One region of the Streptomyces sp. SLBN-8D4 genome, then DNA from elsewhere that is predicted to be linked to it. Evidence: predicted binding sites of a transcription regulator. Region 1 holds the regulator's gene; the other holds the start of a gene.
The links. Region 1 encodes HrcA, which represses chaperone genes, less so after heat shock. Its sites were predicted from a motif close to TTNGCACTCNGNNNNNCNGAGTGCNAA; they were not measured.
Positions count from the first base shown of each region.

Region 2: the regulator HrcA is predicted to act here: its motif matches at 4,237-4,263, upstream of groL (chaperonin GroEL).

Region 1 covers NZ_JBMGQC010000001.1:6,508,812-6,516,501, forward strand. Annotated here, with positions in the region: gene RKD20_RS29475 (SpoIIE family protein phosphatase) at 1-262, shown strand, start outside; gene hemW (radical SAM family heme chaperone HemW) at 293-1,525, shown strand; gene RKD20_RS29485 (DUF3097 domain-containing protein) at 1,701-2,507, opposite strand; gene RKD20_RS29490 (MBL fold metallo-hydrolase) at 2,539-3,270, opposite strand; gene hrcA (heat-inducible transcriptional repressor HrcA) at 3,421-4,440, shown strand; gene dnaJ (molecular chaperone DnaJ) at 4,441-5,580, shown strand; gene RKD20_RS29505 (nitronate monooxygenase) at 5,634-6,710, shown strand; gene RKD20_RS29510 (16S rRNA (uracil(1498)-N(3))-methyltransferase) at 6,707-7,456, shown strand; gene RKD20_RS29515 (VOC family protein) at 7,474-7,690, shown strand, end outside.
Region 2 covers NZ_JBMGQC010000001.1:5,357,328-5,365,017, reverse strand. Annotated here, with positions in the region: gene RKD20_RS24360 (metallophosphoesterase family protein) at 50-925, opposite strand; gene RKD20_RS24355 (NADH:flavin oxidoreductase) at 954-2,087, opposite strand; gene groL (chaperonin GroEL) at 2,452-4,074, opposite strand; gene RKD20_RS24345 (cold-shock protein) at 4,597-4,803, opposite strand; gene RKD20_RS24340 (MoaD/ThiS family protein) at 5,247-5,522, opposite strand; gene thrC (threonine synthase) at 5,519-6,799, opposite strand; SAM riboswitch class I at 6,817-6,975, opposite strand; gene RKD20_RS24330 (glucosyl-3-phosphoglycerate synthase) at 7,124-7,690, shown strand, end outside.

The DNA of each region.
Region 1 (7,690 bases):
GGTCGTCGAGGACGAGACGTACACCAGTGAGACCTTCGAGCTGCGGTCCGGCGACAGCCTGCTGTGCGTCACCGACGGGGTGACGGAGCGGCGCAGCGGCCCCCGGCTGTTCGACGACGAGGACGGGCTCGCGGAGGCGTTCGCCGGGTGCGCCGGGCTGGACGCCGAACTGATCGCGGAGCGGATCAGGCGGCTGGTGCACGACTTCGGGGCACGGCCGCCGGAGGACGATCTGGCCCTGCTGGTCCTGCAGGCGGAATAGGTGTCCGCGGGGTGCTGGACAATGGAGGACATGCCTTCCGCACTCCCCGACGGCGAACCCGTCCCCGACGACGGCTCGCTCCCCGCGTCCGCGCTCGCCGGGTCCGCCGACCGCCCCCTCGGCTTCTACCTGCACGTCCCGTACTGCGCGACCCGCTGCGGCTACTGCGACTTCAACACCTACACCGCGACCGAGCTGCGCGGTTCGGGCGGGGTGCTGGCCTCCCGCGACAACTACGCCGAGACGCTGATCGACGAGATCCGCCTGGCGCGGAAGGTCCTCGGCGACGACCCGCGCCCGGTCCGCACGGTGTTCGTCGGGGGCGGTACGCCGACCCTCCTGGCCGCCGGGGATCTCGTACGGATGCTGGGGGCGATCCGTGACGAGTTCGGGCTGGCCGCGGACGCCGAGGTGACCACCGAGGCGAACCCGGAGTCGGTGGACCCGGCCTATCTGGCCGCGCTGCGGGAGGGCGGCTTCAACCGGGTGTCCTTCGGGATGCAGAGCGCGCGGCAGCATGTCCTGAAGGTGCTGGACCGCACGCACACCCCGGGCCGGCCGGAGGCGTGTGTCGCGGAGGCCCGGGCGGCGGGCTTCGACCATGTGAACCTCGACCTGATCTACGGCACACCCGGCGAGTCCGACGACGACTGGCGGGCGTCCCTGGAGGCGGCGATCGGGGCCGGCCCGGACCATGTGTCGGCGTACGCGCTGATCGTCGAGGAGGGCACGCAGCTGGCTCGTCGTATCCGTCGGGGCGAGGTCCCGATGACCGACGACGACGAGCACGCGGACCGGTATCTGATCGCGGACGAGGCTCTGTCCTCGGCCGGATTCGACTGGTACGAGGTGTCGAACTGGGCGACCTCGGAGGCTGCCCGGTGCCTGCACAACGAGCTGTACTGGCGCGGGGCGGACTGGTGGGGGGCCGGCCCCGGGGCGCACTCGCACGTGGGCGGGGTGCGGTGGTGGAACGTGAAGCATCCCGGGGCGTACGCGGCCGCGCTGGCATCCGGCAGGTCCCCGGGCGCCGGACGCGAGCTGCTGTCGGACGAGGACCGGCGGGTCGAGCGGATCCTGCTGGAGCTGCGGCTTCGGGAGGGGGTGCCGTTGTCGTTGCTGCGCGAGGAGGGGCTGAGCGCTTCTCGCCGGGCACGGGGAGAGGGCTTGCTCGAAGACCGGCCCTATGAGGAGGGGCGGGCCGTGCTGACGCTTCGGGGGCGGTTGCTGGCGGACGCGGTCGTGCGGGACCTGGTGGACTGAACGCCCACGGGGGCGGGGGCTGTGTCGTCCGGCGGCTGCGGGTCTGTTGTGGCTGGTCGCGCCCACGCGGCGGAGCCGCACATCGATGCAGCCCCGCGCCCCTGGGTGGGCTGCGGTCGCCGTCGGTCGACTGCCCACCCGGCCGCACTCGCCTCAGCGGCCCGGCGCGGATCCGCTAAGGCGCCGTCACGAAATCGATCAGCTCCTCCACCCGCCCCAGCAGCTCCGGCTCCAGGTCCCGGTAGGACCCCACCCGCTTCAGGATCGCCTGCCACACCGCGCCCGTGTTCTCCGACGGCCAGCCCAGGGCCTTGCACACGCCCGTCTTCCAGTCCTGGCCGTGCGGGACGCGGGGCCACGCCTCGATGCCCAGGGACGACGGCTTCACCGCCTCCCAGATGTCGATGTACGGGTGGCCGACGACCAGGGCGTGTTCGCTGGTCACCTCCTGGGCGATGCGCCACTCCTTCGTGCCGGGGAGCAGGTGGTCCACCAGGACTCCCAGACGCGCGTCCGGACCCGGCGCGAACTCGGCCACGATCGACGGCAGGTCGTCCACGCCCTCCAGGTACTCCACGACCACGCCCTCGATGCGCAGGTCGTCGCCCCAGACCTTCTCCACCAGTTCCGCGTCGTGCCGGCCCTCGACATAGATCCGGCCGGCGCGGGCCACGCGTGCGCGTGCGCCGGGCACGGCCACCGAGCCGGAAGCGGTACGGGACGGCCGTACGGGCGCCTGCGACGAGGGCCGCACCAGGGTCACCACCCGGCCCTCCAGAAGGAAACCGCGGGGCTCCAGCGGGAACACCCGGTGCTTGCCGAAGCGGTCCTCCAGGGTCACCGTGCCCGCCTCGCAGCGGATCACCGCGCCGCAGAAACCGGTGCCCGGCTCCTCGACCACCAGGCCGGGCTCGGCGGGCACCTCCGGCACCGGCTTGGGCTTCTTCCACGGAGGGGTCAGGTCGGCGGAGTACTGGCGCATTCGGATGACGATAGGAGAACCGGCCCGGGGATCACCACGACACGCCGAAACGGGCCGCCAGCGCGTCCCGCTGCGCCCGCACGAACGCCGCGTCCACCACCGCTCCGTGACCGGGCACGTACAGCGCGTCCTCGCCGCCCAGGTCGAGGAGCCGGTCCAGCGCGGCCGGCCAGTGCTGCGGTACGGCGTCCGGGCCCGCCTGCGGTTCCCCCGACTCCTCGACCAGGTCGCCGCAGAAGACGACCTCCGGGGTGCCGGGCACCAGGACGGCGAGGTCATGGGCCGTGTGGCCGGGGCCGACGTTCGCCAGCAGGACCTGGCGGCCGCCGCCGAGGTCGAGCGTCCACTCGCCCGAGACGTGGTGCCGGGGGGTGACGAGGGCGTCCACCGCCTCGTCGGCCACCGCCGCGTCCAGTCCGCCCCGCACCGCGTCCGCCCGCAGCTCCGCCCGCCCGAGCCGCCCCGCCAGCACCGTCTCCACGCCCACCGCGCCGAACACCTCCGCCCCCGCGAAGGCCGCCGCCCCGAAGACATGGTCGAAGTGGGGGTGGGTGAGCGCGAGATGGGTCACACCGTGGCCGGCCAGTTCCCCGGCCTGCGCGCGCAGGCGGGCGCCCTCCGCCAGGCCGGAGCCCGCGTCGACCAACAGGGCTGTGCCCTCGCCGATCACCAGGCCCGCCGTACAGTCCCAGCCGGGAAGCCGGCACCGCCCCACCCCGGTCGCGACCCGCTCCCACCCGAGCTCTTCCCAAGTCACCGTCATACCGCGACGCTAGCCCTACAACCCGTCACGCCGGGACCAGCCTTGCCCAGGGACTACCCCACCGCCGTACACTGGCCGGGGAGCGCTGGCACTCGGACGGACAGAGTGCCAGGCGAGACGCAAAGGGAACGACCTCTGGAGGTGTGCGCGATGCTGAGTGAACGCAGGCTTCAGGTGTTGCGCGCGATCGTCCAGGACTACGTCGGCACCGAGGAGCCGGTCGGGTCGAAGGCCCTGACCGAGCGGCACAACCTCGGAGTCTCCCCGGCGACCGTCCGCAACGACATGGCGGTCCTGGAGGACGAGGGGTTCATCGCCCAGCCGCACACCAGCGCCGGGCGGATCCCCACCGACAAGGGCTACCGGCTGTTCGTCGACAAACTGGCGGGCGTCAAGCCGATGACCGCGCCCGAGCGGCGCGCGATCCAGAACTTCCTCGACGGCGCCGTGGACCTCGACGACGTCGTGGCCCGGACCGTGCGGCTGCTCGCGCAGCTCACCCGGCAGGTCGCCGTCGTGCAGTACCCGTCCCTCACCCGCTCGACCGTGCGGCACGTGGAGCTGCTCTCGCTCGCCCCGGCGCGCGTGATGCTCGTGCTGATCACGGACACCGGCCGTGTCGAGCAGCGCATGGTCGACTGCCCGGCACCCTTCGGGGAGGCCTCGCTCGCCGATCTGCGGGCGCGGCTCAACAGCCGGATCGCCGGGCGGCGGTTCGCCGATGTGCCGCAGCTCGTCGAGGACCTGCCCGAAGGCTTCGACGTCGAGGACCGGGGTACGGTCTCGACAGTGCTCTCCACTCTCCTGGAGACGCTCGTCGAGGAGAACGAGGAGCGGCTGATGATCGGCGGCACCGCCAATCTCACCCGCTTCGGACATGACTTTCCCCTCACGATCCGGCCCGTCCTGGAGGCTCTGGAGGAGCAGGTCGTCCTCCTCAAGCTCCTTGGTGAGGCCGGGGATTCGGGCATGACCGTACGTATTGGTCATGAGAACGCCTACGAGGGACTCAACTCCACTTCGGTGGTGTCGGTCGGCTACGGTTCGGGCAGCAACGAGGCAGTCGCCAAGCTCGGCGTGGTCGGACCGACCCGCATGGATTACCCGGGAACGATGGGAGCGGTACGCGCAGTGGCACGGTACGTCGGACAGATCCTGGCGGAGTCGTAAGTGGCCACGGACTACTACGCCGTTCTCGGCGTGCGCCGCGACGCGTCGCAGGATGAGATCAAGAAGGCGTTCCGTCGGCTCGCGCGCGAGCTGCACCCGGACGTCAACCCGGATCCGAAGACCCAGGAGCGGTTCAAGGAGATCAACGCCGCTTACGAGGTGTTGTCGGACCCGCAGAAGAAGCAGGTCTACGACCTCGGCGGCGACCCGCTCTCGCAGGCCGGCGGCGGTGGCGCGGGCGGCTTCGGGGCCGGTGGGTTCGGGAACTTCTCGGACATCATGGACGCGTTCTTCGGTACGGCCTCGCAGCGGGGGCCGCGCTCGCGCACCCGGCGCGGCCAGGACGCGATGATCCGGCTGGAGATCGAGCTCGACGAGGCGGCCTTCGGCACCACGAAGGACATCCAGGTCGACACGGCGATCGTCTGCACCACCTGCAGTGGTGAGGGCGCGGCGCCGGGCACCTCCGCCCAGACATGCGACATGTGTCGCGGCCGCGGCGAGGTGTCGCAGGTGACGCGGTCCTTCCTGGGCCAGGTCATGACGTCCCGCCCGTGCCCGCAGTGCCAGGGCTTCGGCACCGTGGTCCCCACCCCGTGCCCGGAGTGCGCCGGCGACGGCCGGGTCCGCTCGCGCCGCACGCTGACCGTGAAGATCCCGGCCGGTGTGGACAACGGCACGCGGATCCAGCTCGCGGGTGAGGGCGAGGTCGGCCCCGGCGGCGGTCCCGCCGGTGACCTGTACGTCGAGATCCACGAACTCCCGCACTCGCAGTTCCAGCGCCGGGGCGACGACCTGCACTGCACGGTCACCCTCCCGATGACCGCGGCCTCCCTCGGCACCAAGGTCCCGCTGGAGACCCTCGACGGCATGGAGGAGGTCGACATCCGCCCGGGCACCCAGTCCGGCCAGTCGATCCCGCTGCACAGCCGGGGCGTCACGCACCTGCGCGGCGGCGGCCGCGGCGACCTCATCGTCCACGTCGAGGTCCAGACCCCCACCAAGCTGGACCCGGAACAGGAACGCCTGCTCCGCGAACTGGCCAAGCTCCGCGGCGAGGAACGGCCCACGGGGCAGTTCCAGCCGGGGCAGCAAGGGTTGTTCTCGCGGTTGAAGGATGCGTTCAACGGGCGTACGTGAGCCGTGCGAAGGTCGGATTCGGACTTGTTCGGAGGACGTGACAACATGCCGTCATGTCCTCCGCACTGACCGATCTCTTCCCTCATCCGATCGTGCAGGCCCCCATGGCGGGCGGCGTCTCCGTGCCGCGGCTCGCCGCCGCCGTGTCCGATGCGGGCGGGCTCGGATTCCTCGCCGCCGGGTACAAGACGGCCGACGGGATGTACCAGGAGATCAAGCAGCTGCGCGGGCTGACCGGGCGCCCCTTCGGGGTCAACCTCTTCGTGCCGCAGCCCGAGTACGCCGACCCCGCGGCCGTCGAGGTCTACGCCCACCAGCTGGCCGGCGAGGCCACCTGGTACGAGACCGAGCTCGGCGACCCCGACAGCGGCCGTGACGACGGGTACGACGCCAAGCTCGCCGTACTCCTCGACAACCCGGTGCCGGTGGTCTCCTTCCACTTCGGCATCCCGAGCAGCGACGCCCTGGAGTCGCTGCGCCGCGCGGGGATCTTCACCCTGGTCACCGCGACCACCCCCGAAGAGGCTCTCGCCGTGCAGTACGCGGGCGCCGACGCGGTCATCGCACAGGGCATCGAGGCCGGCGGACACCAGGGCACCCACCGTGACTTCCCCGAGCAGGACGGCTCGGGTCTCGGGCTGCTCTCCCTGGTCGCGCAGATCCGTGAGACGGTCAGCCTCCCCATCGTCGCCGCCGGCGGCATCATGCGCGGCAGCCAGATCGCCGCCGTCCTCGCCGCCGGCGCGAGCGCGGCCCAGCTCGGCACGGCGTTCCTCGCCGCGCCCGAGTCCGGCGCCCACGACGTGCACAAGCAGGCGCTGACCAACCCCCTCTACGCCCGCACCGAGTTGACCCGCGCCTTCTCCGGCAGACCGGCCCGTGGCCTGGTCAACCGTTTCCTGCGCGAGCACGGACCGTACGCGCCCGCCGCCTACCCCGAGGTCCACCACCTCACCGCCCCGCTCAGGAAGGCCGCCGCCAAGGCCAAGGACGCCCAGGGCATGGCGCTGTGGGCGGGGCAGGGGCACCGGTTGGCACGCGAGCTGCCCGCGGGGCAGCTCGTGGAGATACTCGCGGCCGAACTCGACGCGGCCAGGACAGCGTTGTCAGGCAAGGGGGACCTGCGATGACCGCACCGGTGTTCGTGGTCGAGCACTTCGACGCGGGCGGCGGCGGACGCTACGTCCTCGACGGCCCCGAAGGCCGCCACGCCGTCTCCGTGAAGCGGCTCCAGCCCGGCGAGGACGTCATCCTCACCGACGGCGCCGGGCGCTGGGCCGACTGCGTGGTGCTCGGCACCGAGGGCAAGGACCGGCTGATCGTCCAGCTGGACTCGGTCAGCGAGGAACCCCGGGCGCAGCCCCGCATCACCGTCGTCCAGGCCCTTCCCAAGGGCGACCGCGGTGAACTCGCCGTCGAGACCATGACCGAGGTCGGCGTCGACGCCGTCGTGCCCTGGCAGGCGGCCCGCTGCATCACCCAGTGGAAGGGCGAGCGGGGCCTGAAGGCGCTCGGCAAGTGGCGGGCCACCGCCCGCGAGGCCGGCAAGCAGTCCCGCCGGATCCGCTTCCCGGAGATCGCGGACGCGGCAACCACCAAGCAGGTTGCCGCACTTCTCGCCAAAGCCGACTTCGCCGCCGTGCTCCACTCCGACTTCGAACGCGGCAGCGAACCGCTGGCCACCGCCGAACTTCCCGACGAGGGCGAGATCGTGCTGGTCGTGGGCCCCGAAGGAGGCGTCGCCAAGGACGAGTTGGCGCTCTTCGAGGAGGCCGGTGCGCGCGCCTACGTCCTCGGGCCCACAGTGCTGCGTACCTCGACCGCCGGAACCGCGGCGACCGCCCTGCTCCTCGGCCGCACCGGCCGCTGGTCCTGACGCCTGGAAGGACGGCTGTGGAACTCGCCCAAGTACGCCTGCTCGTCACCGACTTCGCCGCCTGCTACCGCTTCTACGCCGAGGTCCTCGGCCTGACGCCCCAGTCGGGGGCGAAGGGCGGGCCGTACGAGAAGTTCAGCCCCGCCACCGGCTCGGCGGGCATCGCCCTCCAGGACCGGTCGATGATGGCGGAGGTCCTCGGCGAACTGGGCGGCACGGCCACCGGCCACCGCT
Region 2 (7,690 bases), 1.2 Mb from region 1:
TGCTTCGCCTCACTCCAGCCCACGTCCCTTGCCTGAGTCAACCAAGTCGTCAGCCGAGCGCGGTGGGACCGTGCTTCTCCAGCACCTTCCGTGTCTGTTCCTCGTCCAGCTGGTACACCGTCTCGTGCGCCCGCGGGTCCCGTGCGTGGAAGGTGTGGAACATCGGGCTCGCCGGTCCGCCCAGTTCCACCAGCGAGGCCGAGGCCCCGCGCACCGCCCGCTCCGTGCCGTACGGCGTCGTCAGGTCGATTCGGTTGACCACGCCCGGCGTGACCCACACCGGCACCGACCCCAGCATCCCGAAGAGCTGGCAATGGAAGTGCCCGGTCAGCAGGACCCGCACGTCACTGCCCTGGATCGCGGACGCCAGTTCCTCGGGGTTGAGCAGCCCGAAGACCGGCTGGCTGACGGACAGGCCGAGGCTGAGGGGCGGATGATGGAAGGCGAGGACGGTTCCCCGCTCGGCCGGGGTGCTCAACACGCCCCGCAGCCAGTCCAGTTGGGCAGCACCTATACGGCCGTAGACCTTCCCCGGCACCAGCGAGTCCAGCGTGACGAACCGGTACCCGTCGACCGTGCTCACCGCGGCCCGCTCGGACGCCTCGGTCTGCAGCACGGCCTCGGGCCGGTCGTGCCCGCTGCCCAGCACCTTGCCGAAGGCTTCGCGCTCGTCGTGGTTGCCGGTGGTGAAGAAGACGGGAGCGCCCAGCGGCCGGGCAAACTCCCCGACGAGCTGCCGTACCGCCGCATACGCCTCCACCGCGCCGTCGTCGGCGATGTCCCCGGTGACGACGACCGCGTCGACGTCCCGCAGATGCCGCAGTTCGGCGAGCATCAGCCGCAGCGAGTCGGTGGCGTTGACGCCGCTCTTGCCGGGGGCGTCGGTGCGCTCTATGTGGGTGTCCGAGAGATGGAGGATCCTCATCTCCCGGACAGTACCCCTGGGTTGACGCTCAGCTGAGGGTCTTCAGCGCGGACGCGTCGTACGGCTGCAGTTCGTCGAAGCGGCCCGCCAGAACCTTCGCGGCCCACTCGGGGTCCTGGAGCAGCGCCCGTCCGACGGCGACCATGTCGTACTCCTCGCGCTCCAGGGCGTCGAGCAGGTCGTCGATGCCCTTGACCGGGGAGCCCTCGCCCATGAAGCCGCGGATGAAGTCGCCGTCGAGGCCGACCGAGCCGACGGTGATGGTGGTCCTGCCGGTGAGCTTCTTGGTCCAGCCGGCGAGGTTGAGGTCGGAGCCGTCGAACTCGGGGAGCCAGTAGCGGCGGGTGGAGGCGTGGAAGGCGTCGACACCGGCCGCGGCGAGCGGGGCGAGGATCGCCTCCAGCTCCTCCGGCGTCTCGGCGAGCCGCGCCTTGTAGGCCTCCTGCTTCCACTGCGAGTACCGGAAGATGACCGGGAACTCGGGCGAGACCGTCTCGCGTACGGCCGCCACGATCTCCGCCGCGAACTTCGTACGGGCGATCTGGTCACCGCCGTAGGCGTCGGTGCGGCGGTTGGTGCCCGCCCACAGGAACTGGTCGAGGAGGTAGCCGTGGGCGCCGTGCAGCTCCACGCCGTCGAAGCCGATGCGCTCGGCGGCGGCCGCGGCCTCGGCGAACGCACCGATGACGTCGTCCAGGTCGCGCTGGGTCATGGCCTTGCCGGTGGGCTCGTCGGCGCCGGGCCGCACGCCGGAAGGGCCGACGGCGGGGGCGTCGGCGTAGGGCGCCTGGCCCTGCTCGCGCACCATGCCGATGTGCCACAGCTGCGGGACGATGGTGCCGCCCGCCGCGTGCACCTGCTCCGCGACCTTCGCCCAGCCCGCCAGCTGCTCCTCGCCGTGGAACCGCGGGACGCTGTCGCTGTTCCCTGCCGACTCGTGGCCGACGTAGGTGCCCTCGGTGACGATCAGACCGACCCCGGCGGCCGCGCGGCGGGAGTAGTACGACGCCACGTTCTCGCCGGGGACACCGCCCGGGGAGAACATCCGGGTCATGGGCGCCATCGCGATGCGGTTCGGGACGGTCAGGCCGTTGATGTGGACCGGACGGGAGAGGATCTCGGCGGCGCGGGAGGGGGCCGGAGGGGTGGCGGGGGAGGTCACGTGGGGGTACTCCTCGGTATGTGCATACGCATGGACGTTCTCCCAGGTGTCAACCACCTCGTCGGCTCCATGATTTCCCACTGCCGCTGTGACTCCGGCCACGCATGGAAGAAGCCCGCCCCACGAGTGTGGGACGGGCTTCGATCGAGCGCCGGGCAGGCCTTGCACCTGCATCTCCCCGCAGGAAGCGGGGCGTCTTTCCTTGGACCACCAACGCGTAGTCGACCGACGGGAGTTCACGTCGAGCGGCTCGTGATCAAGCATAGCGCAAGAAAAGACCGGGGGCGGCCACCCCCTGTTCCCAGGAAGGGCCGCCCCCGGCAAGGACGTTGATCAACCGTCAGGCCTCGCGGCCCGGGGGTGATCAGAAGTCCATGTCACCGCCCGGCATACCGCCACCGGCGGGCGCGGCGGCCTTCTCCGGCTTGTCGGCGATGACGGCCTCGGTGGTGAGGAAGAGCGCGGCGATGGAGGCGGCGTTCTGCAGGGCAGAGCGGGTCACCTTCGCCGGGTCGATGATGCCTTCGGCGATCATGTCGACGTACTCACCGGTCGCGGCGTTCAGGCCGTGGCCGACGGGCAGGTTGCGCACCTTCTCGACGATGACGCCACCCTCGAGACCACCGTTGACGGCGATCTGCTTGAGCGGGGCCTCCAGGGCCAGCTTCACGGCGTTGGCGCCGGTCAGCTCGTCACCCTCCAGGTCCAGCTTCTCGAAGACCGAGGAGGCCTGGATGAGGGCCACGCCACCACCGGCGACGATGCCCTCCTCGACGGCCGCCTTCGCGTTGCGAACGGCGTCCTCGATGCGGTGCTTGCGCTCCTTGAGCTCGACCTCGGTGGCGGCACCGGCCTTGATGACGGCGACGCCACCGGCGAGCTTCGCCAGGCGCTCCTGGAGCTTCTCGCGGTCGTAGTCCGAGTCGCTGTTCTCGATCTCGGCGCGGATCTGGTTCACCCGGCCGTTGACCTGGTCCGAGGAACCGGCACCGTCGACGATGGTGGTCTCGTCCTTGGTGATGACGACCTTGCGGGCGCGGCCCAGGAGGTCCAGGGTCGCGTTCTCCAGCTTGAGGCCGACCTCCTCGGAGATGACCTCGCCGCCCGTGAGGATGGCGATGTCGCCGAGCATGGCCTTGCGGCGGTCACCGAAGCCCGGGGCCTTGACGGCGACGGACTTGAAGGTGCCGCGGATCTTGTTGACGACCAGGGTCGACAGGGCCTCGCCCTCGACGTCCTCGGCGATGATCAGCAGCGGCTTGCCCGACTGCATGACCTTCTCCAGGAGCGGGAGCAGGTCCTTGACGGAGCCGATCTTGGAGTTGGCGATGAGGATGTACGGGTCGTCGAGCGACGCCTCCATCCGCTCCATGTCGGTGGCGAAGTACGCCGAGATGTAGCCCTTGTCGAAGCGCATACCCTCGGTGAGCTCCAGCTCCAGACCGAAGGTCTGGGACTCCTCGACGGTGATGACGCCTTCCTTGCCGACCTTGTCCATCGCCTCGGCGATGAGCTCGCCGATCTGGGTGTCGGCGGCGGAGATGGAGGCCGTGGAGGCGATCTGCTCCTTGGTCTCGACATCCTTGGCCTGCTCGAGCAGGGCACCGGAGACGGCCTCGACGGCCTTCTCGATACCGCGCTTGAGGGCCATGGGGTTGGCGCCGGCGGCTACGTTGCGCAGGCCTTCCTTGACCAGGGCCTGGGCGAGAACGGTCGCGGTGGTCGTACCGTCACCGGCGACGTCGTCCGTCTTCTTGGCGACTTCCTTGACCAGCTCGGCGCCGATCTTCTCGTACGGGTCCTCGAGCTCGATCTCCTTGGCGATGGAGACACCATCGTTGGTGATCGTGGGGGCGCCCCACTTCTTCTCGAGGACGACGTTGCGGCCCTTGGGGCCGAGCGTCACCTTGACGGCGTCCGCGAGCTGGTTCATGCCGCGCTCGAGGCCGCGCCGTGCCTCCTCGTCGAACGCGATGATCTTGGCCATGTGAAGTGGTCCCTCCAGGACTGGGGGTGATTCCTTCGGACCGCGCCCGCGCCCGCGACGGACGGCTCGCCTGCCTGCGGATCCTTGCCCCACTAGGCCTGCGGGCCTCACCGACCCGGTCCATCTTTGTCACTCTCACCTTCAGAGTGCTAACGCCAATGATTAGCACTCGGCATGGTCGAGTGCAAGCGCCTACCGAAGACCGGGGTGCGTTCGACCGTCGGACGGCTGCCTGCCGGTGGGGGCTGAGCGCGCAGTTCCCCGCGCCCCTGGGTGGGTTGCAGTGGCCCGGCGCCACGGACGATCAGGGGCCGCCGCAGGCATCCAGGGGCGCGGGGAACTGCGCAGAAACGCCCGCCCCCACCGAACCCGCACCCGAAACCCCACCCGCGCCCGCACAAGACCCCGCCCAGCCGCCGGAGGCACATGCACATGCCGAAGGGCCCGTACCCATGACTCCCCATGGGTACGGGCCCTTCGGAGAAGAACGAAGAACGACGCTGTTGTTACCCGGCGCGTGCTTCAGCCAGTCGCGAGACGGACCATGTCCGCCTGCGGCCCCTTCTGACCTTGCGAGATCTCGAACTCGACCCGCTGGCCCTCTTCAAGGGTGCGGTAGCCGTCCATCTGAATCGCGCTGTAGTGGACGAATACATCCGCACCACCGTCGACCGCGATGAAGCCGTACCCCTTCTCCGCGTTGAACCACTTGACGGTGCCCTGAGCCATGCCTAACTCCCCTATTACTGGCCCTTGCACGGATCCACACTTCATGGATCCGGGTCAGACCTCACCCCCCACATGGTTGGGGGCGTGCGCCGGAACGCGTCGACCGCGGCTGAATGTATCTGTCCAACTGCCGTCTGCAACAGGTCAATCGGACGAGAATTCTGGACGGAAGGGGTCCGGAATGTAGTGAGAATTCGCCCGAATTCGGGGCAAGTCGGGCCCCATAAAAGGAGCATAAGGCGCAAAGAACCCACACACTTTGGCTACTTCTCGTCGCATCCGAAGTCGGAACTCATATGCGTCCGGCATGAAGGAAGCAGCGGGTTCCCCAACTGTACCGTGCTCAACCATAGAGAATTGCCCCCTCCGCTTCTCTCGCGGAGAGGGCAATCGGATGAACACTCGGTAATTACTGTTACCGAAGGTAATGACCAGTCATAAGGTCACCCGCCGGCAACCGCCGGGATGATGGAGACTCCGGCCCCGTCGGGCGTCGCCGTCTCAAGCCCCTGCTCGAACCGCACATCGTCGTCGTTCACGTACACGTTCACGAACCGCCGCAGCTTGCCCTGGTCGTCGAGAACACGCGCGGCGATACCGGTGTGGTTCTTCTCCAGATCGGCGATGACCTCGGCGAGGGTCCCACCCTCGGCCTGCACCTCGGCCTGGCCGCCGGTGTAGGTGCGCAGGATGGTGGGGATGCGGACGTTGACGCTCATGCGAGGCCAGCCTCTCGGAAAGAGTCCAGGTTCGGACGAATCGTGGCGGTGAGCCCGGTACCGGCCACCGCGTCCAGGGTCTTGAGACCGTCGCCGGTGTTCAGCACCACCGTGGTCTTCGTCGGGTCGAGGACGCCGTTCTCGATCAGCTTTCGCGTCACACCCACGGTCACGCCACCCGCGGTCTCCGCGAAGATGCCCTCGGTCCGCGCCAGCAGCTTGATCGCGTCCACGATCTGCTCGTCGTTCACGTCCTCCACCGCACCGCCGGTTCGGCGGGCGATGTCCAGCACGTACGGGCCGTCCGCCGGGTTGCCGATGGCGAGCGACTTGGCGATGGTGTCCGGCTTCTGGGGGCGGACCACGTCGTGCCCGGCCTTGTACGCCACCGACACCGGCGAGCACCCCTCGGCCTGCGCGCCGAAGATCTTGTACGGCTTGTCCTCGACGAGCCCCAGCTTGATCAGCTCCTGCAGACCCTTGTCGATCTTCGTGAGCTGCGATCCGGAGGCGATCGGCACGACCAACTGGTCGGGGAGCTTCCAGCCGAGCTGCTCGCAGATCTCGTACGCCAGGGTCTTGGACCCCTCCGCGTAGTACGGCCGCAGGTTGACGTTGACGAAGCCCCAGCCCTCGCCGGCCGGGTCGCCGATCAGCTCGGAGCAGAAGCGGTTCACGTCGTCGTAGTTGCCCTCGATGCCGACGAGCTCGCCGCCGTAGATCGCGGCCATGACGACCTTGCCCTGCTCCAGGTCGTGCGGGATGAACACGCAGGAGCGGAAGCCGGCGCGGGCGGCCGCGGCACCCACCGCACCGGCGAGGTTGCCGGTGGAGGAGCAGGAGAGGGTGGTGAAGCCGAAGGCGCGCGCGGCCTCGATGGCCTGCGCGACGACACGGTCCTTGAAGGAGTGCGTCGGGTTGCCGGAGTCGTCCTTGATGTACAGGCCGCCGGTCACGCCGAGCTCGCGGGCGAGGTTGTCGGCCTTGACGAGCTGGGTCCAGCCGGGGTTGATGTTGGGCTTGTCCGCCACGTCCGCGGGGACGGGCAGCAGCGGGGCGTAGCGCCAGATGTTCGCGGGTCCCGCCTCGATCTGCTTGCGGAGCTCCTCGGTGTCGTAGGCCGAGAAGTCGTAGGCGATCTCGAGCGGGCCGAAACACTCCTCGCAGGCGAAGACCGGGCCGAGGGGGACGCGGTGACCGCATTCGCGGCAGCTCAGCGCCGCGGCGGGACCCAGGTCGACGGAGTTCGTGGTGCTTGCAACTGTCTGCGCAGCCATGGAGGCGAGGCCCTTTCTCCTCATCTTCCTCACGACGCATCTCGCCGTGAGACGGATTTGGCACCTTCCCGAGTCGGGAGCCTCGCGGAGACGATCGTCAGCGATCGCTACGAGAACCGACTGGAGGGTTGCCGGGGCTTCATCGGGCCGTATCCCTCTGCCCCTCTGGATGAGCGGTATGAAGTTGTGAACGGCGGGCCACCCAGGACATGCGATGGTCACCCGCGTTGTTCAAGACTGTAACCGAAGGCCAGGACAGTTGAGATAGTCGTCCGAACGGCGAGATGGATCACACGCAGATCACACGCAGAGGAGCCGCGCACTGTGCTGAACGAAGTCGAGCGCTGGCTGGCCGCCCGGTCCTGGTCCGCGAGCGATCGCCCACTCCACCGGATCATGGCCGCGAAGCGGAGCACGGGTCGGACCGTCAGTGTCGTCCTGCCCGCGCTCAACGAGGAGGAGACGGTCGGTGACATCGTCGCCGTGATCCGTCATGACCTCATGCAGCAGGTCCCGCTCGTCGACGAGATCGTCGTCGTCGACTCGGGATCGACCGACCGCACCTCGGAGGTCGCCGCCGCGGCCGGGGCGCGGGTCGTCCACCGCGACGACATCCTCCCGCGCATACCGACCGTGCCCGGCAAGGGCGAGGTCCTGTGGCGCTCCCTGCTCGTCACCAGCGGGGACATCGTCTGCTTCATCGACGCCGACCTGAAGGAGTTCTCCTCGGACTTCGTCTCCGGCATCGTCGGCCCGCTGCTCACCGACCCCGAGGTCGACCTGGTCAAGGGCATGTACGACCGTCCCCTGGGCGGTGCCGCCGGGCAGGGCGGCCGGGTCACCGAGCTCATGGCGCGCCCGCTGCTGAACATGCACTGGCCGCAGCTGGCC